DNA from 2 places in the Bacillus vallismortis genome. Region 1 is predicted to be linked to the other one. Evidence: a T-box and tRNA genes for the amino acid it is inferred to sense, from the RefSeq annotation. Region 1 holds a T-box; the other holds one or more tRNA genes.

Region 1 (15,316 bases):
ACGTCGCGCTGTACATTTGTGATTAATTCCGGCGTAAACCATGGGTTGTCCGTCTGAGCGACGAAAATGCCGTCTTCTTTCAGCGCCTTCGCGATTCCCGCGTAGAATCCTTTTGTAAACAGGTTTACAGCCGGTCCGACAGGTTCAGTTGAATCTACCATAATCACGTCATATTGATTTTCAGATTTTGCAATGTGCATAAATCCATCATCCACCTGCACGTCAACGCGCGGATCATCCAGTTTTCCTGCAATAGATGGAAGGAATTTTTTAGAGTATTCGATGACCTTGCCGTCAATATCAACGAGTGTCGCTTTTTTCACACTCGGATGCTTGAGGATTTCTCTAATGACGCCGCCGTCACCGCCGCCGACAACAAGAACGTGCTCCGGATTTGGGTGCGTAAATAATGGGACATGCGCCACCATTTCATGATAAACGAATTCGTCTTTTTCAGATGTCATCACCATTCCGTCCAAAAACAGCATGTTGCCGAACTCTTCTGTTTCCACCATTTCTAGATGCTGAAATTCCGTTTGTTCTGTATGTAATGTTTTGTTGACCTTCATCGTAATGCCAAAGTTTTTCGTCTGCTTCTCTGTGTACCAAAGTTCGCTCAATTGTCATCTCCCTTTCAAGGCTGTATTCATTTATTGTAAGCGTCTTATCAGCTTTTATTCTCGGTTGAAATCTCTTTTTCACCTAAGGAAAAAGTATAGAGGATGGCGGGGAAAAAGTAAAGATGCGTCCTGTTCTGCGATGTTTAAAAACGGTCTTTTTTCCTCATAATAGTAGAAACATAAAAAAAGGGGGAACCCGTTGTGGATGCAATGACAAATAAACGGCTGAAACTGACGCTGAAAACCGTTCGCGCCTGTATCTTTTTAGGGGCTCTTGCGGCCTTAGCGGCAGCTGCTGTATTTATGACTGTCATTCTGATAGCCAAATACCAAGGCGCTCCCTCCGTGCAAGTGCCGCAATCCACGATTTTGTATGCGAGTGACGGCTCAAAGCTCGGGGAAACGAATTACGGTGAAAAGCGCTATTGGGTCCCCTTAAAGGACATGAATCCGACAATTGTAAAAGCGACAGTGGCGGTTGAAGACCAGAATTTCTACGATCATCACGGTTTTGACTATAAACGCATGGCCGGTGCGGCGCTTGCTGATCTGAAAGCATTTGCCAAGGTTCAGGGCGCAAGCACCATCACCCAGCAATATGCGAGAAACTTATACCTTGAACACGATAAAACGTGGAAACGGAAATGGAATGAGGCGTTTTATACGATCCGTCTGGAACAAAACTATTCTAAGGACGAGATAGTAGAAGGCTATTTAAATACGATTTACTACGGCCACGGCGCCTACGGCATTGAAGCAGCTTCCCGCCTGTATTTCGGCAAGCATGCGAAAAACCTGACCGATGCGGAGGCGGCGCTTTTGGCGGGAATCCCGAAAGGCCCTTCCGGCTATTCGCCGTATGTCAATGAAACGAAGGCCAAGGATCGCCAGAAAACGATTGTGCGGATGATGGAAAAGCAACGGATGATCAGCCAGAAAAAAGCGGATGAACTGATCCGGGAACCTCTTTCCTATCAGCCTTTGAATAAACAAGTTTCCAAGAGAAAAGCCCCTTATTTCTATGACAATGCGATGAGAGAGCTGGAGAAGAAGCTCGGCATGACGCGGGCGCAAATTGAAACGAGCGGGTTAAATGTCTATACAACGGTAGATAAACGGATGCAGCGCATCGCCGAGGAGACCATTACCGAAACGGTTAACGCCGGCTCAGATATTCAAGTCGGATTTTCAGCCATTGATCCCCGCACCGGAAACGTTCTCGCTCTAGTCGGCGGCAGAGATTATCAAAAAAGCCCATTTGACCGGGCGACACAGGCGAAACGCCAGCCTGCTTCGACAATCAAGCCGTTGCTATACTACAAAGCGATTCAGAGCGGATTTACGCCTGTCACCTTGATGAAAAGCGAAGAAACCGAGTTTCAAATTGACGCGAAGGGAGAAACGTATTCTCCAAGCAACTATAACGGATACTACGCCAACAAGCCCATTACGCTTCTGCAGGCGCTGGCGCTTTCCGACAACATTTACGCTGTGAAAACACATCTATTTCTCGGCATGAACAAGCTCGTACAGGCGGCAAAAGAGTTCGGCATCACTGCCCATTTTCAAAAACTGCCGTCTCTGGCACTCGGCACCGAACCCGTGCGCCCGATTGAGATGGTCAATGCCTACGCCATGCTCGCCAATGGCGGGAAGAAAATCGAACCGGCTTTTATTTCAAGGGTCACAGACGCGGCGGGGCATGTGCTGTATGAAAATCCGAATCAGCATAAACAGGTGCTTGATGAAAAAGCCGCCTTTGTTACGGCGAATATGATGACAGGCATGTTTGATACAGATTTAAACGGCTATACATCGGTAACCGGACGGACGATCGCCAACCGCCTGACAAGAACGTATGCAGGAAAATCAGGCACCACCAGCGCAGACAGCTGGATGATCGGCTTCAATCCGAATCTGGCCGCAGGCGTGTGGACGGGCTATGACAAAAATAGCACCATCGACTCGGTCGAAGAGAAAAGCTATGCCAAAACGATTTGGGCGGACTTCATGGAGGATGCGCTCAAAGGAGAACCAGAAACAGCATTCAAACCGCCAAAAGGCGTAACCGGCGTATACATTGATCCGGCAACGGGCTACACATCCGGCCCCGGCTGCGCAGCCAAGCACTACACGTATTTTGTGAAAGGCACTGAACCGTCGAACGTGTGCTATGGCGCTGAACCCGCAAAACCAACAAAAGACCGGCTTCCAGTCAAAGAAAGCCCCGTTTCCCCGAAAAAATGGTGGGACAAATGGCTGGGGCGGAATCATTGAAAATAACCCGGCTTCTCGGAGGCCGGGTTATTCGTATGGTTCCTTCATAATCCTTGGATGCAATCGAGCTGAACAATCGGTTTCGGGAATCCTTCGGGGATAAAGTGTTGTTTTCTCGTTTCTTCCATATCGGCTTTAATACCCAATCACCGATTCGAATGGTTTCGTACATCCTATCCCCCTAAAAAATGAAAAACCCCGAGTCTTGGTTCGGCTCGGGATTTTCCATGTCCTATTTCTGTATCACCAGTTTACTCAATGTTTACGAAAAATAGTACAAATTTTCTAAAAGTTCACAGAACGTTCACAAACTAATTATCTTCCGGAAAAAGGCCTTTTTTTAATTCATCTGGTGACCGATCCCATAGTCCCTGATCATGATTTTTCAGAAACTCGCCGAGCACACGCTTCGAGCTGTCGTCCATTTTATCAATGATAATGTTCCGTTTCATGGATTTATCCATCAGATTCACATGCTCAGGCAGCGATTTGTAGCCTCTTCTGATGCTTCTGTCAACCGTCAGTTCACAGGCTGTCACACCAGCGTAATAAGGCCCCTCTTCTCTTCTGTCAATCGTCACCCAGACAAGCCAGTATGGTTTGCCGTTCGGAACTTCTTCTTTGTTCGGCAGAAATTTAATTCCTTTTTCAACGGTGCTGCGGGCGTGCATGGCGCCGATATCAACGAACGCTTCTTTTTCCTCTACATCGACGAATACGGGGGAAATGTTATCGAGGCTGAGCGCTCCTACGCCGAAACCGCCGTGTCCGTCTGTCGGATCACTTTTGATAATATTAAACCCGATTGATTTTTTCTTTTTTTCTTCCATGAGTTCTACCTCCTACAAAAGCGGTTGAAATATCGCTGAAAACAGCTGTAAAATCTGATCTCTTCCGGCATTGAGCATCGGCCAAAGCACGTAAGATCCGAGCGGTGTCACAAACAGAACCAAAAAGACAATAAAGCCGTAGCTCTCCGCCTGCGTCATCTTGGCACGCACCCCCGGCGGAACGAGATCTTCAATGATTCGATAGCCATCGAGCGGCGGCAGCGGCAGCAGATTGAATAAAAACAAAACAAGATTCAGCTGAATCCAAATCGAAAAGAACTGATCAAGTCCAGTGCTGAATGCCGCAAGCTGCTCCATTCCGTATGCATGCATCAACACTAACAAAAAGAAACCGATAAACGCAAGAATCAGGTTACTGACGGGTCCGGCGATTGATACGAGCACGCCGGCAAGCCGAGGTTTCTTAAAGAAGCGGCGATTGACGGGAATAGGACGCGCCCATCCGAAGCCGGCCACCAGTATCAAAATGGTTCCTAACGGATCAAGGTGTTTAATGGGATTGAGCGTCAGTCTTCCTTGTTTTTTCGCCGTATCATCACCGAACTTGTAAGCGACATAAGCATGGGCAAGCTCATGCACCGTAAACGACACAATTAACGTGATGACGAGGTATGGCATTAAAGATAACGGATAATAAAAAAAACGGTCCAAGTGAGATATCCCTCTTTCTAAAAATGCAAGAATTTACTTTATTCAGTATACTATAAGAAGCCTCTTTTTCTAAAGAGAGGAAACGAGATAAAGGAGGATTCAACACCCATGCCATACGTAACCGTCAAAATGCTCGAAGGCCGTACAGACGAGCAAAAACGCAACCTTGTCGAGAAAGTAACAGAAGCCGTAAAGGAAACAACCGGTGCTTCTGAAGAAAAAATTGTTGTATTTATAGAAGAAATGAGAAAAGACCATTATGCCGTCGCGGGCAAACGCCTGAGCGATATGGAATAGTCTCTATAAAGCCGGCGTTTCGCACACCGGCTTTTTCTATCCCTATTGGGTCAGCTTCTCAATAATTGATAATAACGACTGTTTCTCTTCGGCTGTTAAACGTTCAAACATGCCGTCAATCAGCTGCTGGCGGTTTTCGATCATTTGCTGAGCCGCTCCCCGGCCCAAATCAGAAAGCGTAATCCATACAGTGCGGCGGTCATTGTTATTTCTCGATCGCTCAATAAACCCCTCCTGCTCTAAATGATTGAGAGCGGTGGTTGTGGCAGAAGGAGACAATGTGACTTCCTTTAGTATATCCTTTATGGTGCAGCTCCCATGTCTGTATATGATCCGCAGAATAAATCCTCTTACATTATTTACGTGTTTCGGAACGGTCGCTTCATCTAATTGCTTGGTGGTTTTCAAGTATTTTGTAAGTGCGTGATCCAGCAAATTTGCTTCCAGTTTGTCATGGTCCATGTCAATTTCCCCATTTCGAGATGCATTCAAAACATACGAACGATTTGATTTACTTATTATTTTACTGATTCCGAATAGGGAAAGTCAAAAAAGCAAAATGAGAATCCGCAGCTTTTCTCCTACATGCCTCGATTTTTCACCTGTTTGACAAGCTTATCTTTAAATGTCTGAAAAGGGGCGTGTTCACTCTCCTGATGCCCGAATTGGCGGACGTTTACCGCATCATGCTGCTCTTCATGATCTCCAAGCACAAGCACGTACGGGATTTTCTGCATCTGGGACTCTCTGATTTTGTATCCAAGTTTCTCATTGCGCTCATCAATGCCAGCTCGTATTCCCAGCTGCTTCAGCTCTGCCTGCACCTTTCTGCAATAGTCCAAGTGAACGTGCGAAACCGGTATGATCTGTGCCTGGACCGGTGCGAGCCAGACTGGGAAAGCCCCGCCGAAATGCTCGATCAAAATGCCGAAGAAACGGTCGATCGAGCCGAATACCGCTCTGTGAATGACGACGGGCCGAACCTTTTCATTGTGTTCATTGATATATGTTAAACCAAATTTTTCCGGCATTTGAAAATCAAGCTGAATGGTCGCGCATTGGTGGCTTCGTTTCAGGGCATCTTTGATGTGAAAATCGATTTTCGGCCCGTAAAACGCCCCGTCACCTTCGTTGATTTCATAAGGGAGGCCAAGCTTCTCAAGGACGTGTGCTAAGGCGCGTTCCGATGATTCCCAAAGGCTGTCATCGCCTAAAGAATCCTCCGGGCGAGTCGAAAGCTCAACCGAATACTCAAAACCAAAAGTGCGATATACCTCGTCAATCAGCCCAATCGCTTCTTTGATCTCGCTCTCAATTTGATCCTCACGAACGAAGATATGCGCGTCATCCTGGCAGAATGTCCGAACGCGAAGCATTCCATTTAAAGCACCGCTGTATTCATGGCGATGCACCTGGCCGAATTCCGCCATGCGAATCGGCAGATCCCGATAAGAATAAAGGCTGTTTTTAAAGATGAGCATATGGCCGGGACAATTCATCGGCTTCATGGCGAATTTTGTCTCATCCACTTCTGAAAAATACATATTGTCGCGATAATGATCCCAGTGGCCAGACTGCTCCCATAACCGCTGATTCATCATAAACGGCGTACGCACCTCATCATAGCCGGCCTTTGTTTGCAGCTCACGCGAGAAGCGTTCCAGCTCATTACGGACAACCTGCCCTTTCGGCAAATAAAACGGCATGCCCGGTGCTTCTTCAGAAAACATAAACAGCCCTAGTTGTTTGCCCAGCTTGCGGTGGTCTCGTTTTGCCGCTTCTTCCAGCATATGCAGATGCGCATCGAGCTCTTTTTTCTTGGGAAACGCAACCCCGCACACCCGTTGCAGGACTTCATTTTCGCTGTCTCCGCGCCAATAAGCGCCGGATACTCTTGTCAGTTTGAACGCCTTGATCATTCCTGTAGAAGGAAGGTGCGGCCCGCGGCACAGGTCAACAAATTCTCCCTGCTGGTACAGCGTGATATCCGCTCCGCGCGGAAGATCCTTCAAAATCTCCAGTTTAAACGGCTCGCCTTTTTTGGCAAACAGCTCTTCTGCCTCTTCGTAAGAAACCTCAATTCGTTTGATCTCATGGTTCTCATTCATAATGTTCTTCATTTCTTTTTCGATGGCTTCTAAGTCTCCTGATGTCAAACTGTGCTCCAGCTTCATGTCATAGTAGAAGCCGTCTTCAATCACTGGACCTATCCCCAATGACACTTCTCCATACAGGCGTTTCACAGCTTGAGCCAATATGTGCGCTGATGTGTGGCGGAATACCTGCAAGCCTTCTTGTGAATCAAGGGTGATAATCGAAAGCTTGGCATCCTCCTCCAGCTTAAAACTGAGATCAACGAGCTTGCCGTTGACCTGCCCCGCAGCCGCCTTCTTTTGCAGGCTGGAGCTGATAAAACCCGCTACATCTTTGACTGCAATGCCTTTCGGGTATTCCTTGACCTGTCCGTCGGGAAGCTCAATGTGTACATGTTTATTCATTTTTTAAACACTCCTTCATTATTTTTGTATATAAAAAAACACACCCGTCCCGCTGAAAGGGACGAGTGTGTGATTCACCCGTGGTTCCACCCAAATTCCCGACAAAAGCTATGTTGTCGGCTTGGTGCTATAACGCAGCATAGACGGCATTGGATACTTCAGTTCCCCAATGCTGCTCCAAGGCGGTAAATGATCATCCTAAGCTGGGAAGCTCTCACCTTTCCTTCCCTCTCTGAAAACCGTAACGACCATTCGTGTCCTTTTCTTCGCATGTATTCAATTCATAAAAAAAACACATCCATCCCTATACAAGGGACGAATGTGTTTATGATCCGTGGTTCCACCCAAATTCCCGACAAACGCTATGTTTATCGGCTCGGTGCTGTAACGCAGCATAGACGGCATTGGATACTTCAGTTCCCCAATGCTGCTCCAAGGCGGTAAACGATATTCCTAAGCTGGGAAGCTCTCACCTTTCCTTCCCTCTCTGAAAACCGTAAATATCATTCGTATCCTTTTCTTCGCATGTATTCAACTCATAAAAAAAACACATCCATCCCTCTACAAGGGACGAATGTGTTTATGATCCGTGGTTCCACCCAAATTCCCGATCACACACATGGTGTATCGGCTTTAAGGTGCTTTAACGCAGCATGACGGTATCGGATACTTTAGTTCCCCGATACGGCTCAAAGGCGGTAAGCTGCTTTCCCTGCGTTAGGAAGATCTCAGCTGTTCTTCCCTCTCTGGAAACCGTAAAAAGCATCTCATGTCCTTATCAGTGCCTGTATACATTACTGATTGTTAAATGATTTCATATATTTTACAATAAATTTTTTAAAACAGCAATCTTTTTTGTTAAAAAAAGCAAAAGATGCTCTGTATGGTTAACAAATCTGCTTCAATTCCTCTATGTATTGAAGCGCTTCGTCATATTCTTCATTCGTATATTTTTGCTTGCTTTTGATTGTAAAGACTTTTTCTTTCTTTTCCTCGGCCTCAAGCCCGTCAAAGTAAAGGATCGTGGAAACCAGCTCTAAAAACCGCGATGAACGGCTGTTCACACTGTCGATATAGCCCTTAATGTCTGGCATATCCAAATCTGCATGGTCTAAAAATGCGGAGCCTGTCTCGGTCAGTGAATAACGGTATTGAAAGTAGCCGCCCTTTTTTTCCTTCACCTCATCCAGAAATCCAAGGTTGCACAGCTCTTCAATCTGGAGCGTCAGTTCTTCTGAATACGGTCCATAAAAGTGAAAATCATATTTCTCATAGAAAGGAAACTGCATTTTCTTGGCGATATAAATCATTTTCTGCAGCTTCTTCCGCCCGATGATTTCTCCAGAATCCGAGAACACCTTCATCAGTTTTGCATGTTCTTTCAACAAATTCCCGACATCTCCTTTTTCCTTCTTTCCAATTTCTATGTCAGTCCCAGCAGCTGCCGGATTTTCATTTTCGCTTCCGGGTATTCAGAGCCGTCACAAATCAAGTCCTTCGGATAGTACAGCTTGTGGTCCGTCCGCCGTTTCCCGGAGATGGATTCCACAATAGCCGACTGTCTGGACAGTTCTTTAATTTGGCCGTTTTGCGTCAAGAGATGGATCGGCAGACGCTCCTCTTCCTCTCCCGGACGGTAAAAATCGTATGGCAGATCAGAAGAAGAATCAACGACCAAATAATAGCTCGGATCGATTCCCGCCTCTTTGAACAATGAAGTCAGCTCAAAATAAGCCGACATTTCTTCATTCGGATTGAATTCAACGTATTGGAACAGCTGGCGGTTAATGAATCTGCGGCACAAATCGGATAAAATCGCGTCCTCTTCATCCTCCCAGGCCTGGAAGTAATACAAAATAATAGATTCATCCAGCTTCACATAATCCTCCAGTATCAATTTCCCTTCAAAAATAGAATAGAAATGAACCGGAGCGTGAGTGAAGACATAGCCTTCATCATGAAGCTGCTTCGCTCTGTGAAGAATCTTCGTTAGTATAACCTCCGCGCTTCTTGTCACTGGATGGAAATATACCTGCCAGTACATTTGGTAGCGGCTCATGATATAGTCTTCGACAGCGTGCATCCCGCTTTCTTTAATGACGATCTGATCCTCGCGCGGGCGCATCACGCGAAGAATCCGCTCCATATCAAAATGGCCGTAACTGACGCCTGTATAATAAGCGTCGCGCTGCAGGTAATCCATGCGGTCCGCGTCAATTTGACTCGAAATCAGGCTGACCACTTGCTTGTTTTTATATGTTTTGGCAATGACTTCAGCAACATCCTGCGGGAAACGCGGGCTCACCTTTCTGAGCACCTGATTGACCTCTGTGTCCCCCAAAATGATTTCCCTTGTAAAATCTTCGTGGTCAAGGTGAAAGACTTTTTCAAATGAATGTGAGAACGGTCCGTGCCCGAGATCATGAAGCAGCGCCGCGGCCAAACAGAGTTCGCGCTCACTGTCATCCCATTCAGGGCGGCCTTTAAAGACATCATCGACCATTCTCCTGACAATTTCATAGACACCGAGAGAATGGTTAAACCGGCTGTGCTCAGCGCCGTGGAACGTCAAATACGTCGTGCCGAGCTGCTTAATTCTGCGGAGACGCTGAAATTCACGGGTACCGATCAAATCCCATATCAGCTTGTCCCGAACATGAACATAGCGGTGCACCGGATCTTTAAACACTTTTTCTTCTGATAATTTTCCATTTGGATACGCCATCGTCATTCCCTCTTTTTTTTAGCCGTGTTTCTATTATATCGACTCTATTCTTTGAAAACATCCTTGAATTTGCCCGGCGATTTGTTCCACCTTCACAAAACACACATTCTGCGAAGCAAAAAAGCCTGACCTGAGGCCGAGGCTATGAAAAAATATGTTTTTACTTTTTTATTTTCTTTTTTACTTTATCAATCAGCTCATCCTCTGTCGGAGCTGACAGCGGGCGATTGTTCACAAAAGCAAATGATTTTTTCCGTCCGGGCCCGCAATAAGATTGGCACCCTACCTCAACCTTTGCATCCGGGTCCACTTCTTTTAAACGCGGCAGCAATGTTTTGATATTAGTGGCTTGGCAATCATCACACACTCGAAATTCATTAGCCATGACGTACGCTTCCCTTCATTTCTATGTTCATCTATGTGAATAAACTTAAAATCGCTTTTCAAAAAAATCACATCGCTCTTCATTTTACAAGGATTCGACTGTTCCTGCAAGCCGCTCCATCCTTCGTATCTCCTATTCTTTCAGCCAACTTGTATAAATATTTTCCAAATTGGACACTCTAATACCATGAAACGAAAAATGGGAGTTGAGATAAATGACAAAACAGCGACAAGACGCTTGGTCAGAAGAAAATGATCTGCTTTTAGCCGAAACAGTGCTCCGGCATGTGAGGGAGGGCAGCACTCAGCTGAACGCCTTTGAAGAAGTCGGAGATCAATTAAACCGGACATCCGCAGCCTGCGGATTCAGATGGAACGCGGTCGTCCGCCATCAATATGAAAAAGCGCTTCAGCTTGCGAAAAAACAGCGAAAACAGCGAATGAGAGCGCTCGGAAACGGGCAGCCCGCAAAGAAAAGACTATTATATCAGCCACCTGCGGTTGATCCTGAAACAATTCAAGAAACTGCAATGCTGGAGGAACAGGCGAAAGCTGAAACTCCGACAGCCGAAAATGAGCAGCAGCCTTTACTGTCAGGCGAACACATGCCTTTTGTAGACGAAAGCTTTAAGGAAGAGTTAGCTAGTCTATCACACTTATTGTCTCCTCAAACGCCTTCAGCCGCGCCTGAGATGACGATGGATGATGTGATCCGCTTCCTGCAGAATTATGAAGGAAATAACGAGCAATCATCGGCATTAAGGATGGAAAACGAACGTTTAAAGAAAGAAAATCAAGAATTGCAAAGCAAAACGGAACAGCTTGAGGCAGAAGTTCAAAAGCTGGAAAAAGACCAAAAAACAATCCAAGAAGATTACGAAACCTTAGTGAAAATTATGAATAGAGCCAGAAAGCTAGTTTTATTTGAAGAAGATGAACATGCCTCTCCGTCCTTCAAAATGGACCGAAACGGCAATTTAGAAAAAATGGCAGAATAAGTTAGAGAAATCCCAAAACCAGCAGCTGTTTTGGGATTTTCGGCATGCGCAAAATCCCCTTTTCCATTGAGAAAAGAGGTTTTTATCATTTTGCAGCAGTTTACTCTATTCTTGTAAAATGAGGCCAAGCTTATGTGAATCTATTAAGACAAGTGAGCTGCCTCGGCCGTTTTTTGTTTACGCGGCGCAGCGGAAATGACCAGAAGCCCCAGCATCATCAGCGCAATGCCGAACCACGAGGAAAGTGAAAGCATTTCCCCTATGAAAAATACGCCCAGCAATGAGGCCGTCAGCGGTTCAGCTAAAGAAAGCGTGACTGCCGCCGAGGCCGGAACCCCGGTAAGCCCTTTCGCAAACAAAAAGTATGCGGCGCATGTTGCGATTAGGCCGATATAAAGGCTCGTTCCGAATCCTCTCGGTGTCAATATCCACGAGATATCTGATTGCCATAAAAGCGGCGTCAGCAGGATGGCGCTGATCATAAAGACAACGGCGGAGGTTGCTCGTGGAGGCTGGGTTTTCATCATCGCTTTACTGATGAGCGTATAACCAGCAAAAGAAGCACCAGCTCCAAGCGCCATAAGCACGCCAGCCACATCAATCCGGACATTCGAACCGTCGGAAAACAGGAGCCAGCAACCGGCTAAAGCCAATACAGTCGCGATCCACCACGAGTTTTGCGGGCGTTTTTTCAAGACAGCCCACTCCATGCTCCCGGCAATAATAGGCGCACTTCCGATCGCAATCACAGTCCCTACCGCAATTCCGGTTTCTTTAACAGCTGTGAAAAACAGCGGCTGGTAACACGCCATACAAACTGCTGCCGATAACACGAGCGGCCATGACCAATTTTTCACGTCAAGCTCACGGCTCATCCAAACCGCTAGCAGCATGGCGCTTCCTCCTATTAATAATCTGAACGCTCCAAATGCCAGCGGTGTGGAGTTTTCTGGAGCCATTGCCTGAACGGTTCCCGTGGTTCCCCAGAAAAAAGCCGCGATCAGCACAAACAGGCTGTAAACATTCCCTTTCATCTGCCTCTCCCCTTTGTATATGGATGCTGATTTCATTTTACCGTTTTTCTTTTTGTCATGGTTATCCGCATGTAAGAAGGATTTATCTGAAAACAAGATGATTGGAGATAACATGCCGCTTGAAATAAAAAATGCATGCCCGCCGGATACGGCTGGCATGCGAAGAACGTTCACCCAAATACCTTTGCATTCCGTTCAGCCATTCGGACGAGGTTTTTCTCAAATGCCATTTCCTCATCGATGGACAGCCCGGCTGAGTATAGATGGGTGCTTAACGCTTTTAATTCTGTCAGTAAAGCGAACATTAAGTCTTGTACGGAGATGTCTGTTTGCAATAGCTCGCTTAGGGACGCCATCGTTTCCGGACGGATCTCGGGATAGACGCCTTTTTTATCGTTTTGTCTGTCCTTTAGCGCCGCTTCGTAGAACCGTCTGATCAAATCGGCTCTTTCACTGCCGCTTTTGTCCGCGCATAGATAAATTTGAACTGCGACTCCGCCGCGAACGCGTCTTTGAGAGATGCCGGCGAACTTTTTGCCATTGATGCTGAGGTCATAGCTGCCCGGACAATACGAGCCTTCAATTTCATAGGCTTCGATCTTTGCGTTGTATGGGCTTAGCATCCGTCTCATCAGCTCAACCATCGCTTCGTATCCTTTGTCTATATCGATGCCTTTCTTTTCATCCTCGAATATGAGCGAGATATTTAAAACGCCTTCATCCAAAACGACGGCAAGGCCGCCGGAATTGCGTACAATCACACGGTATCCTTCGTTCTCCAAGAAAGAGATACCGTCCTGCAAAAACGGGAGGCGCGTATCCTGTATTCCAAGGACAATTGTATTGTGGTGCACCCAGGAGCGCGCTGTCGCCGGCGACACGCCTTTTCCGACGGACATGCACAGCGTATCGTCCATTGCGAAGGATTGCTTCGCGTCAAATAAAGGGCCGAGACTGGATTGGTCAATGACTCTCCATGTCGGCTGCATCAGTAAATCAATCGGTTGGTTTGCCATCTATGTAAAACCCTTTCATGTTAGGCTTATGAACGAACACTATTATATCATTTCAGCCGCTGTGATTGATAATTGCTTTTCAGCATTGTAATGAAAATTTCTTTGTTTTTTGTATTCTCCATAAGAGGTGAATGAATGTAAGACAACTTGCGCTTCAACGAGAAATCTTTTATCTGGAGAATGGAAATTTCTCGATGGATCAAATCCTTGTGCAGCACGCTTCTGGATAAAACCGACAGTCCCATGCCGCTGATCACCGCTTCTTTTACCCCTTGATTGCTGCTGATGGTGAACATCGACTTTGGCCGCAGTCCGTTTGAGCTGAGGACATGGTCGAGAAATTCTCTCGTTCCGGAGCCTTTCTCTCTTGTCACCCACGCTTCGTTTTGCAAATCGCTGATTGAAATATCACTCCGTCCCGCCAGCGGGTGCTGATTCGGCGCGGCAATGCACATTTCATCCTCCATGAACGGCTCAATTTCAAGTTCATTCTCATTTGTATGTCCTTCAATCAGCCCGATATCGGCCTGAAGCATCCGCACACGTTCACTGACCTCCTCTGTATTGCCAATCATGACATCGAGGTTCAGCTCTGGATACAGCTTTTGCAGCTGGGCCAATAGCGGCGGAAGAATATACTCTCCGATCGTAAAGCTGGCAGCTATTTTCAATTCGCCTTTCACATAGTGATGATGCGCATAGATTTCAGCCTTTGCTTGCTCGTAGAGAAATACCATTTGCTTTGCTCTTTGATACAAAATGTCCCCTGTCGGCGTTGTCGTAAAGTGTTTTGGCGATCGGTTCAGGAGGGCTGTTTGAAATTCTTTCTCAAGATTTTTGATATGCAGGCTGACGCTGGGCTGGGAGATCATCAGCTTTTCCGCCGCTTTTGTGAAGTTTTTTTCTTCTACTACCGCTATAAATGTTTTCAGCACGTCGTAATACAAAAACCCCACCCCTGTCATTAATGAAATACATCGTTATGATTCGTTTTCTTTATTGTACTCATATCATCAGTCTTGGTAAAGAAGGCTATACGAAGGCGCAAAAAAAGCAGCCCTCCGGAAGAGAGCTGCCATCGTCTTCATTTTATTACAGTGCTTGAACAGCTGTAATTAATGCGAGGTTGTAAACATCCTCAGCGTTACATCCTCTTGAAAGGTCGTTTACAGGCATATTTAAGCCTTGCAGGATTGGTCCTACCGCTTCAAAGTTGCCTAAACGCTGAGCGATTTTATAGCCGATGTTGCCTGCTTCAAGGCTTGGGAATACGAATACGTTAGCATCCCCTTTGATATCGGAATCCGGCGCTTTTTTCTCAGCTACAGATGGAACAAATGCAGCATCGAATTGGAATTCGCCGTCAAGTGTCAGTTCAGGCGCTTTTTCTTTGGCGATTTTCACAGCATCAGCTACTTTTTCTGTTTCATCAGATTTTGCTGAGCCTTTTGTCGAGAAGCTGAGCATTGCCACGCGAGGCTCAATGTCGAACATTTTTGCTGTATTGGCACTTTCGATCGCAATCTCGGCAAGATCTTGGCTGTCAGGCGCAATGTTGATCGCGCAATCGGCGAATACATATTGCTCTTCTCCGCGAGCCATGATGAAAACGCCGGAAGTCTTTTTCACGCCTTCTTTTGTTTTAATGATTTGAAGAGCAGGGCGGACAGTATCGGCTGTTGAATGAGCCGCTCCGCTCACAAGGCCGTGTGCAAGGCCTTTGTACACCAGCATAGTACCGAAGTAGTTCTCATCTAATAACGCTTTACGAGCCTGTTCTTCTGTCGCTTTGCCTTTACGGCGTTCTACGAATGCTTGTACAAGGTCTTCCATGCCTTCATATGTATGAGGATCATAAATCTCAACGCCATCCAGCGCCAGATTCAGCTCTTTTGCTTTTGCTTGGATCTCATTTTCATTGCCGATCACAATCGGATTCAGCACTTTGTTTCCTGCAAGCTTGCT
Region 2 (15,316 bases), 600 kb from region 1:
TAGTCCCCTCCCCTAATCTCGTAACAATGCCGCCTTCCTGATCAATACTCAGAATGAGCGGGATGTTGGGGCTGGCCCTTTGGTAAGCGTCTGTCAATTGAACGGTTTGCTTTGTTGTTTTTACGTTTTCTGCAAAAAGGATCACGCCGCCGAAATGATATTTGTTGATAAGACTAGCGACTTCTTCATTCATTTCTGTAAAGGCTTGAGGAGAAGAAACGCCTTCTTTTTGCCAATTTCTAAAATCCGGCATCAACATCTGGCCGAGTTTTTCATCTAACGTCATGCGATTGACAAGCTGCTTGGCGTCAGCTGAGCTGCTGGCTGAAGCAGCTATTGTCTGGCTGACGCCGAGAAAACATGATAGAAAGAGAACGGTTGAAAGGATAAGCGGAAATACGGTTTTCATAGAAAGCTTCCTCCTATCGTCGAATCATTCATTCCATCGCTTTATAGATCGCGGTAATGACGCTTCCATAACTGCCTGTTGGAAATTGATCGCCCTCAAACCCATTTGGATTTTCCTCTGGATCAGCAACTGGTGAATGCTTTTTGTTTGTTAACAATGCGATGCCTAAATTGTAAGTAGGATCAATGATTGTAACTGTCCCTGTCCATCCGGTATGTCCATAAGCATGTTCGCTGGCGTAAGGGCCAAACATCCATTCCATGCTTTTATTTCCGTTTCGCCGCCAGCCAAGAGCGTATGTTGGATCTGTTGCTGAAGGGGCTGTAAACAGGTCGGCTGTGTACTGATCAAATAAAGAAACGTTTCGGTATGATCCTTTGTTTAACATGACCTGCAGCAGAATAGCCATATCATCAGCATTTGAGAACAATCCAGCATGGCCGGACACGCCTCCCATTGAGTAAAACGCTTTTTCGTCGTGCACTTCTCCTTGCAGCGTGTTTGTGCGGATGTTAGGGAAATGAATAACGCCGTCCCGCGTGTTGCCCATACGTTCAGTCGCTGCGAACTGCTTCGGTTTGAAGCCTTTTTGCAACGGATTGTATAAGGTATGTTTGAGTCCCAACGGTCTGTAAAGTTCTTGCTCAGCGTAGACATCAAGCGGTTTTTCGGTGAGCTTTTCGACAATACAGCCGAGGATCATGTATCCGATGTCACTGTATACGTGTTTTGTCCCTGTTTGATAATCGAGCGGAATTTTCGACAGATATTTAATTGTTTTGTCCCGCTCCTGAGAAAAGTACATACCGGCTTTTTCCGGCGTGTAAAAGTAAAAGCTTGCGGGGAGCCCTGATTGGTGCTGGAGAACATCAATGACACGAATCTTGTCTTTTCCTTTCATAAGGTCTCCTGGCTGATCTTTGAAATCAGGCAAATATGCAGAAACCATTTCATAGACGTCGAGCTTTCCTTGGCTGACTAAACGCTGCAATGCGAAATTAGTTGCGTACATTTTCGTATTTGAGGCTAAGTCAAACATCGTGCGGGTTCTCATTTTAACCGGACGGCGCAACAGCTCTGATTCTTCGTACTTTTTACTGTAGCCGTACGCTTCTTTTTTAATGACGCGGCCGTCCTTCACGATGACAAGAACAGCGCCAGGAAATCCTGCTTCAACATCGCGTTCTATCATCCGATCAACCTTCCTTAGTTTCTTCGACGAGAATTGTGCAATTTCTGCATTGATGGTTTTCGGCTCAATCTGGTTATCTGCTGTTTGCGCGATGGTTTCGTTGGGCGCCAGTATAGATAGAATGAATATGGCACTGAATAAGGAAAGTGTCTTTGTTTTCATAGGTTTGCTCCTTTCCTTGCGTTTATCCTGTTTACTATCCCTAAAACAGAAACTATTTAATCGAACTGAGAAGCCATTTCATCTTTATAGCCAAACGCAAACGTTAATAAAAAGCCGGCCGTGTAGGAAATAAAGAGTCCGATGATATACAGAATGATTTGCGAAGATAGGACGAGAAAGGAAAGCGGCAGTCCGGAGACACCAATCGCAATGGTAGCTATCTGAAAATAAGCTTGAAAGGCGCCGCCGATTCCGGCTCCTAAGCAGGCTGTTAGAAACGGGCGTCCAAGTGGCAGCGTGACCCCGAAGATCAGCGGTTCACCAATGCCGAGCAGCCCCGAAGGCAGTCCTCCGGCGATCGCTTTTCTCAATGTTGTTTTTTTCGTTTTGACAAAGATGGCAAAGGCCGCGCCTACCTGTCCCGCGCCTCCCATAGCCAAAATAGGGAGCAGAGGATCATTTCCGATTGAATGGATCAGTTCCATGTGCACAGGCGTCAAGCCTTGATGCAGTCCGGTCACGACGAGGGGAAGAAAGGTAGCGCCCAGAATAAAGCCTGCAGCGATGCCGCCGATATCCAAGATGGACAGAAGACCGTCTGTAATAGCATCAGAAATGAAGCCGCCTAAAGGCATAAATACGACATATGTTACGATTCCGGTGATTAACAGTGAAACGGTTGGGGTGACAATGATATCAAGTGATTGAGGAATAAAACGGCGGATACTTTGTTCAGTGTAAGCAATGAATATGGCTGCGAAAAGAACTCCGATCAGACCTCCCCTGCCCGGAAGAAGCTGTTCTCCGAATAAACTGATCTTTGCGATCTCCGGATTCATAATCAAGATCCCTGCCAGAGCTCCAAGAGCGGGTGTCCCGCCAAATTCTTTCGATGCGTTAATGCCGACAAGAATGCCGAGATAAGTGAACAACCCTGAGCCGATGACTGTCAGGATAACAGCGACTTGTGATTCTGCAGAGAGCCAGCCGGCTTGAATGATTGCCTTGGTAATCCCGGTAATTAAACCGGAAGCGACGAGTGCGGGAATAAGAGGGATGAAGATGCTGGCCATTTTACGTAAGAAACGTTTAAAAGGAGTGGCGTTTTTTCGGTTTATGTCGGCTTTCTTTTTGGCTGCTGCATCTTTGACGTCCACACCTTCTCCAGCTGACACGAGCTTCGAGAAAGCGGCTGAGACATGATTGACGACTCCGGTTCCGAGAATGATTTGTAAGGTTTCAGCTTCAACGACACCCAATACGCCGTCAAGCTCTCTTAAAGCATGGGCATCTGCTTTGCTTTTGTCGTAAGGCGTAATACGCAGACGCGTCATGCAATGCGTATACGAGGAAATATTGCCCGTTCCTCCGCATAGCTCAAGGATTTTCTTTGCGAGATGATGGTAGTTCTTTTCTTTGCTCATCAAAACCCCTCCTCTTCTAGCTGCCTTATTTTTTTCTCAAAGATTGTATGGCTGCTCTTGTTTTATCGATATAGCCGGTTGTTTCTTCGTACCGCTCAGCCGCCATGCCTAAAAACAAAACATCAATCATAAAAAGCTGGGCGAGGCGGGAGGAAGTGGCTGCACTTCGAATCAGGGCTTCGTTGGAATATGCTGTGTGCAATGGGACATCAGCCAGCGCGGAGACGGATGTCTGACTGAATTGTGTGAGGCTGATCGTTTTGATGCCTTTTTTCTTAGCCATCGTGAGCAATTCAATGATTTCCTGGGTCTCTCCTGAAAACGAAATGGCGAATGCGATATCATCCTTATCTGCATTTGCGATTAATGATGCCACAAGGTGAGTGTCTGTGAACGCGGTTGCTTGTTTATGAATCCGAAGCCACTTTTGCTGGGCGTCCTTAGCGACAATGCCGGAAGCCCCGAGGCCGATAAAATGCACGGTATGAGCTTTGAGAAGCAGAGACACCGCTTGTTCCAGCTTTTTGTAGTCCATCAGGTCTGAAGTATCCTGAATGGCCTGGATGGCATTGCCGGCCGCTTTTTCAGAAATGGAGGACAGCGGTTCGTGGGGCGAAATGTCCCGGTAGCCTTGAGTAGCAGGCTTTGCCAGATCGCCTGCCACTCTCATTTTTAAATCTTGAAAGCCCTTTAGTCCGAGTGATTTGCAGAGCCTGATGACGGCAGCGTCACTTGAATTGGCTAAGACGCTGATTTCGCTGACAGTGCTTTCGATTGCTTTGTGGGGATGAGTTAGGATGTAATCCGCAAGTTTACGCTCCGATGGAGGGAGCTTGTGCTTCATTGATTGGATGATCGCTATACCGCCTGTTGCCATGCTCGTTCTCTCCTTATCCTGAATGGTGATTTTCGATAGCTTTGTCTATAAAACCGTTTGCTTCATCTAGTAATATTTTAGCTTGCTCCTGATCTGTGCTTGTTTTGAGCATGACGATTGCCGTTTTGACGTGATGATCGGCTTGTTCCAGAGTTTGTCTGGCTGTGTCGTATGAAGCATTTGTAAGGCTTTGGATGATGCTGATGGCGCGTTCTTTTAGTTTTTTGTTGCTGACGTTGACGTCTACCATCAAGTTTTCGTAAACCTTGCCGATTTTGACCATGACAGCGGTGGATATCATGTTTAGAATCATTTTATGAGCAGATGCGGCTTTCATACGTGTTGATCCGGTTATAGCCTCAGGTCCGACGACAACCTCAATGCTGTGATCAGCTTCCTTGCTGATGGCGGAATTTTCATTACTGGTAAGGGCGATGGTATGTGCTCCGACTTTACGGGCGTATGTGAGGGCGCCTGCGGCATAAGGTGTGCGGCCGCTTGCTGCGATGGCAATGACGGTATCGTTTGATGTAAGCTGTATGTTTTTTAAATCTTCGGCTCCTGCTTCTTCACTGTCTTCAATGCCCTCTGCTGCCTGCAAAAATGCTTCGGAGCCTCCAGCCATGATTCCAATGACCTGATCTGGGCTTACGCTAAAGGTGGGAGGACATTCAACAGCATCCATGACACCGAGTCTGCCGCTTGTGCCGGCGCCTGTGTATATGAGCCGGGCCCCATTTTGAAACGAGTCGCAGGCGCAGTCTACAGCTGTTTTGATTTTGGGGAGAACCTGCTGAACGGCGGCTGCGACTTTCAAATCTTCGTTGTTGATCATTTTGAGGATGCCGAGTGTGTTTGCTTTATGGATGTCAGCTGTTTGGCTATTGCGTGATTCCGTTGTGAGACGGTGAAGGTTTAATGGTTCTGACATGAGGATGCCCCCTGTTTCAATATAATGTATTTCAATATTCAGTATATTCATTTCTGTCATTGTATTTCAACTCTGTTTTTTATTTTTGAAATTTTATTTCATCTGAGACTATAAGAAATAATGAAGAATCAGCTGTTCTCCTAGCGGCCCGATTCTCCTCCTTCCTTTATCCAGGAATCCGCTTTTCATGTAAAGTTGTTTTGCGCGTGTGTTTAGGTAATTGACGGCCAAAATGATTTCATCACACCATGGAAAATAACCGCTCACAAACGAGGGTAGCTGAAGCATTGCTTTTTTTGCATAGCCTTTTCCATGATGTGCAGCGTTTACTGACAGGGAACTGAGCAGTAAAGCAAATGGATTGTTAGTATAGGGAGCAAGCGTTTCTTTTGACGTATATAGAATGAAAAAGCCGACCGGCAGATCGTTTTTTAGAATGACAACCGGATATCGGTCTTTTACGCCTAAGGTCTGAGTCAGCACCTCTTTGGGAAGAGAGGTAAAGCGTTTGTCATCGTTGTTTAACGTGAATGATTGAAGTTCCTGCAAATGTTCAGGTTTATAGAATGATAAAGATATGTCTAGAGTCATGTAGCGGCCTCCTTACAATATGTCGTCTAGCTGATTTTCTGAAATGACGCGGTAGCCTGCTTGTATTAATAGTGCGGCGGTCACTCCCCTGCCGGCGATTTTTCTGCCAGAGAATGTGCCATTATAAATAAAATTGCTTCCGCATGACGGACTGTTTTCTTTTAATATGACGGCAGAAGCATTGATTTCTCTTGCGTAAGCTAATGTTTTAGCGGCGCCTTTCATATATAATTCTGTTACATCTTCTCCTGAAGCCGTCATGATTTTCGCGGTTCCATTGAGTACATCCTCGCCAGTGCCTCCGATGATTTCTGCAGGCTCACGGGGCGTGCAGAAGCCGCCGAGAAGCTCAGGGCAAGCCATGACTGCTTTCTTTTCATCGACTAGTTTTCTGATTTTCTCTGATGCGGCGTGAGAGCCGTTGTATCTGCATTCAATGCCGCCAAGACAAGAACTGACTAGAATCATTTTGGTTACTCCTCCCTCGGATTCGCTTATTTCTATCATAAAATAAATGACTAATGTTGGTAGGCTTTTTCACTTAAAAAAGGGGTTAAAAAGTTTGAAAATAAAAAATTCAATTTTTCTCTTTACAAATGGAGGTCAACCTGTATATAATAACTTTTGTCAGCTCGACGAGAACACAAACGGCCCGTTGGTCAAGCGGTTAAGACACCGCCCTTTCACGGCGGTAACACGGGTTCGAATCCCGTACGGGTCACCATTTGGAGGATTAGCTCAGCTGGGAGAGCATCTGCCTTACAAGCAGAGGGTCGGCGGTTCGAGCCCGTCATCCTCCACCATCTTGCCGGTGTAGCTCAATTGGTAGAGCAACTGACTTGTAATCAGTAGGTTGGGGGTTCAAGTCCTCTTGCCGGCACTGTTTTTTCAAAATTTTATGTGGAGGGGTAGCGAAGTGGCTAAACGCGGCGGACTGTAAATCCGCTCCCTCAGGGTTCGGCAGTTCGAATCTGCCCCCCTCCACCATTATTGGGCTATAGCCAAGCGGTAAGGCAACGGACTTTGACTCCGTCATGCGTTGGTTCGAATCCAGCTAGCCCAGTCACAGACACCTTTGACCAAAAGGTGTCTTTTTTCTTTTGTGATGATTATTCCAACTTCTAACTGTTCAGTCTGTATAATAATTTTAATCATATGTTAAGGTAGTTTATTGGCGAATTACCATCTACACCCTGCCAAAAATTTGTTAAACTTATTTTATAAAAAATTGAAACCTTTTCAAACGAAGCTCGTATACATACAGACCGGTGAAGGCAGAGGTTAGATAAATATGGAAATGATGATTAAAAAGAGAATTAAGCAAGTCAAAAAAGGCGACCAAAATGCATTTGCGGACATCGTTGATATTTACAAGGATAAAATTTATCAGCTTTGCTACCGTATGCTCGGCAATGTGCATGAGGCGGAGGATATTGCACAGGAGGCTTTCATCAGGGCGTACGTTAATATCGACAGTTTTGATACGAACCGGAAATTTTCAACTTGGCTTTATCGAATTGCGACCAATTTGACGATTGACCGCATTCGCAAAAAGAAGCCGGATTATTACCTCGATGCAGAGGTGGCTGGTACGGAAGGCTTGACCATGTATTCACAAATCGCCGCAGACGGAGTTTTGCCAGAAGATGCAATAGTGTCGCTGGAGCTATCAAACACGATTCAACAGAAAATTTTAAAGCTTCCTGACAAATACAGAACAGTAATCGTATTAAAGTATATTGACGAACTCTCATTAATTGAAATCGGCGAGATTCTGAACATTCCTGTGGGGACTGTGAAAACGCGGATTCACAGAGGGAGAGAGGCTCTTCGAAAACAATTAAGGGATCTTTAAGTGGGGTGATGAAATGAGCTGTCCTGAACAAATTGTGCAGCTTATGCATATGCATCTTGATGGAGATATCCTTCCGAAAGATGAACGCGTATTAAATGAACATCTTGAGACATGCGAGAAATGCAGAAAGCATTTTTATGAGATGGAAAAATCTATAGCGCTCGTGCGGAGCACATCGCATGTCGAAGCCCCTGCGGATTTTACCGCTAATGTCATGGCGAAATTGCCTAAGGAGAAGAAAAGAGCTTCTGTGAAAAGATGGTTCAGAACCCATCCTGTTATCGCAGCTGCTGCGGTATTCATCATTTTGATGGGCGGGGGGTTTTTAAACAGCTGGCATAATGACCATAACTTCAGCGTGTCCAAGCAGCCGAATCTTGTGGTGCAGAATCATACTGTAATCGTACCTGAAGGTGAGACGGTCAAAGGTGATGTGACTGTCAAAAACGGCAAGCTCATTATTAAAGGCAAAATAGACGGGGATGTAACCGTTGTAAATGGCGAAAAGTATATGGCCTCTGCTGGACAAGTCACCGGTCAGATTGATGAAATCAATCAATTATTCGACTGGACATGGTACAAATTGAAGTCCACGGGGAAAAGTGTACTCAATGCATTAAAACCGAATGACAAAGAGTAAAGCGTGTCGCCGCTTTGCTCTTTTTTTACGGGCTGAAAGAGCTGGCGCATTTCACTTGCCAAATCGAAATGTGGTATAATGGGCTCGCTATGTTAAGTACATATGCGTAACACGTTAAACACAAAATACGAAATGACTGAAATCTTGGAGGACGAGGAAATGGCTTTTGAGGATATCCCTTTTTTGCAGTACCTCGGCAATGCCGTTGATATTCTCCTTGTTTGGTATGTGATATATAAGCTTATTATGGTCATACGCGGCACGAAAGCGGTTCAGCTGTTAAAAGGAATTGTCGTGATCGTGCTTGTTCGTATGGCAAGCCAATATTTGGGCCTCGGTACGCTTCAATGGCTGATGGACCAAGCGATAACATGGGGATTTTTAGCAATCATTATTATTTTTCAGCCTGAGCTGAGAAGAGCGCTTGAGCAGCTTGGCCGCGGCCGCTTTTTCTCAAGGAGCGGCACGCCTGTGGAGGAAGCGCAACAGAAAACGATTGAGGCCATCACAAAGGCGATCAATTATATGGCGAAACGCCGTATAGGAGCCCTGCTGACCATTGAGCGGGACACTGGAATGGGCGATTATATAGAGACTGGCATCCCATTGAATGCCAAAGTCAGCTCCGAGCTGCTGATCAATATTTTTATTCCGAACACTCCGCTGCATGACGGTGCGGTGATTATGAAGAATAATGAAATTGCCGCTGCCGCCTGTTATCTGCCGCTTTCTGAAAGCCCGTTTATTTCAAAAGAACTGGGCACGCGGCATAGAGCGGCTGTCGGCATCAGTGAAGTGACAGACAGTTTGACGATTATTGTGTCGGAAGAGACCGGCGGCGTCAGTGTGGCAAAGAACGGCGACCTTCACAGAGAACTGACTGAAGAAGCGCTGAAAGAAATGCTTGAAGCCGAGTTTAAGAAAAACACCAGAGACACTTCTTCTAACCGCTGGTATTGGAGGGGCAAGAAAAATGGATAAATTCTTAAACAACCGCTGGGCTGTAAAAATCATTGCTCTGCTTTTCGCGCTCTTGCTTTATGTGGCGGTTAACAGCAATCAAGCACCGACTCCGAAAAAACCAGGTGAATCTTTTTTTCCGACATCAACGATTGATGAGGCAACACTGACCGACATTCCGGTTAAAGCGTATTACGATGATGAAAACTACGTCGTGACAGGTGTTCCGCAAACAGTGAATGTCACAATAAAAGGTTCGACAAGCGCCGTGAAAAAGGCCAGACAGACAAAGAACTTTGAAATATATGCCGACATGGAGGACTTGAAAACCGGCACACATAAGGTCGAGCTTAAGGCCAAAAACGTGTCGGATGGACTCACAATCTCGATTAATCCATCGGTTACGACAGTTACAATTCAAGAACGAACGACCAAAAGCTTTCCTGTAGAAGTGGAGTATTATAATAAAAGCAAGATGAAAAAAGGCTATTCTCCGGAGCAGCCGATTGTCAGCCCGAAAAATGTGCAGATCACCGGATCTAAAGATGTGATTGATCATATTTCTCTTGTGAAAGCTTCGGTGAATCTGGAAAAAGCAGATGAAACGATCGAAAAGGAAGCGAAAGTGACTGTCTATGATAAAGATGGAAACGCGCTTCCTGTGGACGTGGAGCCCTCGGTCATCAAGATTACCGTTCCGGTGACAAGCCCAAGTAAAAAAGTGCCCTTTAAAATTGAACGGACAGGAAGCCTTCCTGACGGTGTCAGCATAGCGAATATTGAATCCAGCCCCAGTGAGGTAACGGTTTACGGCTCGCAGGATGTGTTGGATTCTCTTGAATTTATTGACGGCGTCAGCTTAGATTTAAGCAAAATCAACAAGGATTCAGATATCGAGGCAGATATTCCGCTTCCCGACGGCGTCAAAAAAATCTCGCCGTCAAAGGTGACGTTGCATATAGAGGTTGATAGTGAAGCGGACCAGAATTTTGAAAATGTCCCTATAAAGACTGTAGGGCTGAACAGCTCGCAAACCATTGAATTTCTTGAGCCTGAATCGCAAGCCATAGACGTGACGGCTAAAGGTTCTCCCGGCAATATAAAAAAGCTGAAAAAATCAGATATAGAATTGTATGTGAATGTATCAGATTTAGATGACGGGGAGCATAGCGTGAAGCTTGAAGTAAACGGGCCTCAGAATGTAACCTGGTCCTTGGGGCAAAAAAGCGCCAAAATCAAGCTGACGTCTAAAAAAAGCAATACATCAACTCATGACAACAGCAATACATCAGGGAACCAGGATGGCACAGATAAACAAACGAATGATCAAAATCAGCAAGAAGATACAACGAACAGTAATAAAAACAGCAATGATCAAAAACAAGACGTAAATAAAGACCAAAACCAAGATCAGGATGAGGACGAATCCGCTGCGGATTCACAATCCTCATCAGAATAAAAAAGGAGCGATTATAAAATGGGCAAGTATTTTGGAACAGATGGTGTAAGAGGTGTCGCCAATAGTGAGCTTACACCTGAGCTGGCCTTTAAAGTCGGGCGTTTCGGCGGGTATGTGCTGACAAAAGATAAACAACGTCCAAAAGTACTGATAGGCCGCGATACACGGATCTCCGGCCATATGCTGGAGGGGGCCCTTGTCGCCGGACTTTTATCTATTGGCGCAGAAGTCATGCGTCTGGGTGTCATTTCTACACCTGGTGTATCCTATTTAACAAAAGCGATGGATGCAGAGGCAGGCGTCATGATTTCTGCTTCTCATAACCCAGTACAGGATAATGGCATCAAGTTCTTTGGGGGAGACGGATTTAAGCTTTCTGATGAACAGGAGGCTGAAATTGAAGGCCTGATGGACGAACCGGAGGATAAGCTGCCAAGACCGGTTGGAGCTGATCTAGGGCTTGTAAATGACTATTTTGAAGGCGGCCAAAAATATCTGCAATTCTTAAAACAGACAGCTGATGAAGATTTCACAGGCATTCATGTGGCGCTTGACTGTGCCCATGGCGCAACATCGTCCTTGGCGACACACCTGTTTGCGGATTTAGATGCAGATGTTTCAACTATGGGAACATCTCCGAACGGATTAAATATTAATGACGGCGTCGGATCGACACATCCAGAAGCGCTCAGCGCGTTTGTCAAAGAGAAAAACGCCGATCTTGGTCTTGCATTTGACGGTGATGGTGACCGCCTGATCGCTGTCGATGAAAAAGGAAATATCGTTGACGGCGACCAAATCATGTACATATGCTCAAAATACTTGAAATCAGAGGGCCGTTTAAAGGATGATACAGTCGTTTCAACTGTGATGAGCAACCTTGGTTTTTATAAGGCGCTTGAACAAGAAGGCATCAAAAGCGTACAGACAGCTGTCGGTGACCGCTATGTAGTGGAAGCGATGAAAAATGACGGCTATAATGTCGGCGGAGAGCAGTCAGGACATCTGATTTTCCTTGATTACAACACGACAGGGGACGGATTATTGTCAGCTATTATGCTGATGAACACATTGAAGGCGACAGGCAAGCCGCTGTCAGAGCTTGCGGCTGAAATGCAGAAGTTCCCGCAGCTGTTAGTCAATGTAAGAGTAACTGATAAATATAAAGTCGAAGAAAACGATAAAGTAAAAGCTGTTATTTCTGAAGTTGAAAAAGAAATGAATGGAGACGGCCGGATTTTGGTGCGCCCTTCAGGCACTGAACCGCTCGTGCGCGTTATGGCTGAAGCGAAGACGAAGGAGCTGTGCGATGAGTATGTGAATCGCATTGCTGAAGTTGTGCGGTCAGAAATGGGATTGGAGTAACGAAGTCTATCATCAGAGAGCGAACAAGACAAGCGAGGTTTACATATGATAATTGTGAGACATGTGGGAAAGTTGTTTAAAAAACAATTGACCGTTCATGGCACATGCTGTAAAATCAAGCTTGTCTTGTTTTTATTTTCTCTGAGGAAGAAAAGACGGGATAATTGCTTCACTTATAATGATAGCGCCCGGACTAAGCGCCCGAAAAAAGGCTTAGTTGACGAGGATGGAGGTTATCGAATTTTCGGCGGATGCCTCCCGGCTGACTATGCAGATCACAGCCGTAAGGATTTCTTCAAACCAAGGGGGTGACTCCTTGAACAAAGAGAAATTACATGATCTTCCAAAAACATGTAGGAGGGGACGATTGAAAGTCCCCTTGAAATTTGACTTTCTTCGTCTCCTTTTACAATCTTAGGAGGAAGAAAAATATGTGTGGAATCGTAGGTTATATCGGTCAGCTTGATGCGAAGGAAATTTTGTTGAAAGGGTTAGAAAAGCTTGAGTACCGCGGATATGACTCTGCGGGTATCGCTGTTGCCAACGAACAGGGAGTCCATGTGTTCAAAGAAAAAGGACGCATTGCTGATCTTCGTGAAGTTGTGGATGCCAATGCAGAAGCGAAAGCTGGAATTGGCCATACTCGCTGGGCAACGCACGGCGAACCAAGCTATCTGAACGCTCACCCGCATCAAAGCGCACTGGGCCGCTTTACACTTGTTCATAACGGCGTGATCGAGAACTATGTTCAGCTGAAACAAGAGTATTTGCAAGATGTTGAGCTCAAAAGTGACACCGATACAGAGGTAGTTGTTCAAGTAATCGAGCAATTTGTAAACGGAGGACTTGAAACAGAAGAAGCGTTCCGCAAAACACTTACACTGTTAAAAGGCTCTTATGCAATTGCTTTATTCGACAACGAAAACAGAGAAACGATTTTTGTAGCGAAAAACAAAAGCCCTCTATTAGTCGGTCTTGGAGATACATTCAACGTTGTAGCATCTGATGCGATGGCGATGCTTCAAGTAACCAATGAATACGTAGAGCTGATGGATAAAGAAATGGTCATCGTCACTGATGATCAAGTTGTCATCAAGAATCTTGATGGTGACGTCATTACACGTGCTTCTTATATCGCTGAGCTGGATGCCAGTGATATCGAAAAAGGCACGTACCCTCACTACATGTTGAAAGAAACGGATGAGCAGCCTGTTGTCATGCGCAAAATCATCCAAACGTACCAAGATGAAAACGGCAAACTGTCAGTGCCTGGCGATATCGCTGCCGCGGTAGCGGAAGCGGACCGCATCTATATCATTGGCTGCGGAACAAGCTACCATGCAGGACTTGTCGGTAAACAATATATTGAAATGTGGGCAAACGTGCCGGTTGAAGTGCATGTAGCGAGTGAATTCTCTTACAACATGCCGCTTCTGTCTAAGAAACCGCTCTTTATTTTCCTTTCTCAAAGCGGAGAAACAGCAGACAGCCGCGCGGTTCTTGTCCAAGTCAAAGCGCTCGGGCACAAAGCGCTGACAATCACAAACGTACCGGGATCAACGCTTTCTCGTGAAGCTGATTACACATTGCTGCTTCATGCGGGCCCTGAAATCGCTGTTGCGTCAACGAAAGCATACACTGCACAAATCGCAGTTCTTGCGGTTCTGGCATCTGTAGCTGCTGAGAAAAACGGCATTGATATCGGATTTGACCTCGTTCAAGAACTCGGTATCGCGGCGAATGCAATGGAAGCCCTTTGCGACCAGAAAGACGAAATGGAAATGATCGCCCGTGAATACCTGACTGTATCCAGAAACGCTTTCTTCATTGGACGCGGCCTTGACTACTTCGTATGTGTTGAAGGCTCACTGAAGCTGAAAGAGATTTCTTACATCCAGGCAGAAGGCTTTGCCGGCGGAGAGCTGAAGCACGGGACGATTGCCTTGATCGAGCAAGGTACACCAGTAATCGCACTGGCAACACAAGAGCACGTAAACCTAAGTATCCGCGGAAACGTCAAAGAAGTTGCCGCTCGCGGAGCAAACACATGCATCATCTCACTGAAAGGCCTAGACGATGCGGATGACAGATTCGTACTTCCGGAAGTAAATCCAGCGCTTGCTCCGTTGGTTTCTGTTGTTCCACTGCAGCTGATCGCTTACTATGCTGCACTGCATCGCGGCTGTGATGTTGATAAGCCTCGTAACCTTGCGAAGAGTGTTACTGTGGAGTAATAAATGTTTAACCCCTTTGGTTATAAGCCCAAAGGGGTTTTTTCTGCTAGAATGAACTGTTTTGAGCTTTTACTTAATTGTATAGCTACTTTTCCATTGCTAAAAAGATGGTTCCTTTGAAGAAAATTATATAACAATACGGAAAACGAAGAAGCTATGAATGTACAGTAAATGGTTCCGTTGGCATTTCTCCTCCCTCTCTGTAACTTTGTCGGAGTCTACATTCCCCTAAAGTAATTAAGGTCGACCTACCTACCAAGTTTAAGCAAGATACAAACAATAAAAAAACAAAAACCGCTGCTATTTTAGACATTTTATCGATACGAATACAGAAGAAACGCTAGAACATTCTTAAAAGATGAATCAAATAAACAAAAACAACGAATAGTAATGGGAGGCTAACTTGCGTTAATGACCGATACTAAATGATTTAACGAAGAAGGAGTTTGACTTATGAGTAATAAAGACTTGTTGTTTGAAAAAGTGACTTTAGGTAGTACATCAATAGACAATCGGGTAGGCGTAGCCCCAATGACACGTACGAGCGCCACGCCGGATGGGTATGCAACCGAACAAATGGTTTCGTATTATACATCATTTGCCCGTGGCGGGTTTGGGCTGATTATTACAGAAGGAATTTATCCGGATGATCAGTATAGTCAAGGATATTTGAATCAGCCTGGTATTGTCTACGAAGAACAAGTAAAAGCATGGAAGAAAGTGGTGGATTCTGTTCACCGAGCTGGAGCTAGAATATTTGCGCAGCTCATGCACGCAGGGGCACTGTCACAAGGAAATCGTTTTGTGAATGAAACGATTGCGCCTTCTTCTGTTCAGCCAAAAGGAGAACAGATGGAGTTTTATGGAGGTAAAGGGCCATTCTCGATACCAAGAGAAGTGACAAAAGAAGACATAACAGAAGTGATCAAGGGATTTGTCAATGCGGCTAAAAAAGCCAAAACAGCTGGTTTTGATGGGGTTGAAATTCATGGAGCGAATGGTTATTTATTAGATCAATTCCTAACAGATTACACCAATCATCGTACAGATGAATATGGCGGTTCTGCTGAAAATCGTGTGCGTTTACTGGTGGAAGTCTCAAAAGCTGTTCGGGAAGCTGTTGGACAGGATTTCACCGTTGGGATCCGAATTTCACAAGGGAAAGTGAATGCTACACACACAAATGGCAGGGTAAAGATAAGGATGCTGAAATAATC

The links. A T-box is a leader RNA that pairs with one kind of tRNA and senses whether it is charged. The one in region 1 lies ahead of thrS (threonine--tRNA ligase), so its partner is inferred to be a tRNA-Thr.
Region 2: it encodes a tRNA-Thr, which carries the amino acid that the T-box ahead of thrS (threonine--tRNA ligase) is inferred to sense. The anticodon was not compared.

What each region holds. Positions count from the first base shown of each region.
Region 1 covers NZ_CP026362.1:3,918,167-3,933,482, reverse strand. The annotation lists gene speE (spermidine synthase) at 1-620, opposite strand, end outside; gene BV11031_RS20780 (transglycosylase domain-containing protein) at 822-2,897, shown strand; gene BV11031_RS20770 (YwhD family protein) at 3,209-3,727, opposite strand; gene BV11031_RS20765 (site-2 protease family protein) at 3,740-4,399, opposite strand; gene BV11031_RS20760 (2-hydroxymuconate tautomerase) at 4,508-4,696, shown strand; gene BV11031_RS20755 (MarR family transcriptional regulator) at 4,739-5,158, opposite strand; gene thrS (threonine--tRNA ligase) at 5,278-7,194, opposite strand; T-box leader at 7,249-7,470, opposite strand; T-box leader at 7,503-7,725, opposite strand; T-box leader at 7,758-7,985, opposite strand; gene BV11031_RS20740 (YwgA family protein) at 8,082-8,582, opposite strand; gene BV11031_RS20735 (HD domain-containing protein) at 8,618-9,919, opposite strand; gene BV11031_RS20730 (YuzB family protein) at 10,080-10,304, opposite strand; gene BV11031_RS20725 (RsfA family transcriptional regulator) at 10,519-11,301, shown strand; gene BV11031_RS20720 (carboxylate/amino acid/amine transporter) at 11,445-12,335, opposite strand; gene ywfL (octanoyl-[GcvH]:protein N-octanoyltransferase) at 12,506-13,351, opposite strand; gene cysL (cysJI operon transcriptional regulator CysL) at 13,399-14,298, opposite strand; gene pta (phosphate acetyltransferase) at 14,444-15,316, opposite strand, start outside.
Region 2 covers NZ_CP026362.1:3,316,994-3,332,309, reverse strand. The annotation lists gene BV11031_RS17515 (glycoside hydrolase family 3 protein) at 1-409, opposite strand, end outside; gene pbp4b (penicillin binding protein PBP4B) at 438-1,763, opposite strand; gene BV11031_RS17505 (PTS transporter subunit EIIC) at 1,820-3,187, opposite strand; gene BV11031_RS17500 (MurR/RpiR family transcriptional regulator) at 3,213-4,064, opposite strand; gene murQ (N-acetylmuramic acid 6-phosphate etherase) at 4,078-4,995, opposite strand; gene BV11031_RS17490 (GNAT family N-acetyltransferase) at 5,104-5,586, opposite strand; gene BV11031_RS17485 (2-thiouracil desulfurase family protein) at 5,599-6,054, opposite strand; tRNA gene BV11031_RS17480 (tRNA-Glu) at 6,236-6,310, shown strand; tRNA gene BV11031_RS17475 (tRNA-Val) at 6,314-6,389, shown strand; tRNA gene BV11031_RS17470 (tRNA-Thr) at 6,394-6,466, shown strand; tRNA gene BV11031_RS17465 (tRNA-Tyr) at 6,489-6,573, shown strand; tRNA gene BV11031_RS17460 (tRNA-Gln) at 6,578-6,649, shown strand; gene sigW (RNA polymerase sigma factor SigW) at 6,878-7,441, shown strand; gene rsiW (anti-sigma-W factor RsiW) at 7,455-8,081, shown strand; gene cdaA (diadenylate cyclase CdaA) at 8,241-9,062, shown strand; gene cdaR (CdaA regulatory protein CdaR) at 9,055-10,500, shown strand; gene glmM (phosphoglucosamine mutase) at 10,519-11,865, shown strand; gene glmS (glutamine--fructose-6-phosphate transaminase (isomerizing)) at 12,297-14,099, shown strand; partial or broken gene BV11031_RS17420 (NADH:flavin oxidoreductase) at 14,553-15,316, shown strand, end outside.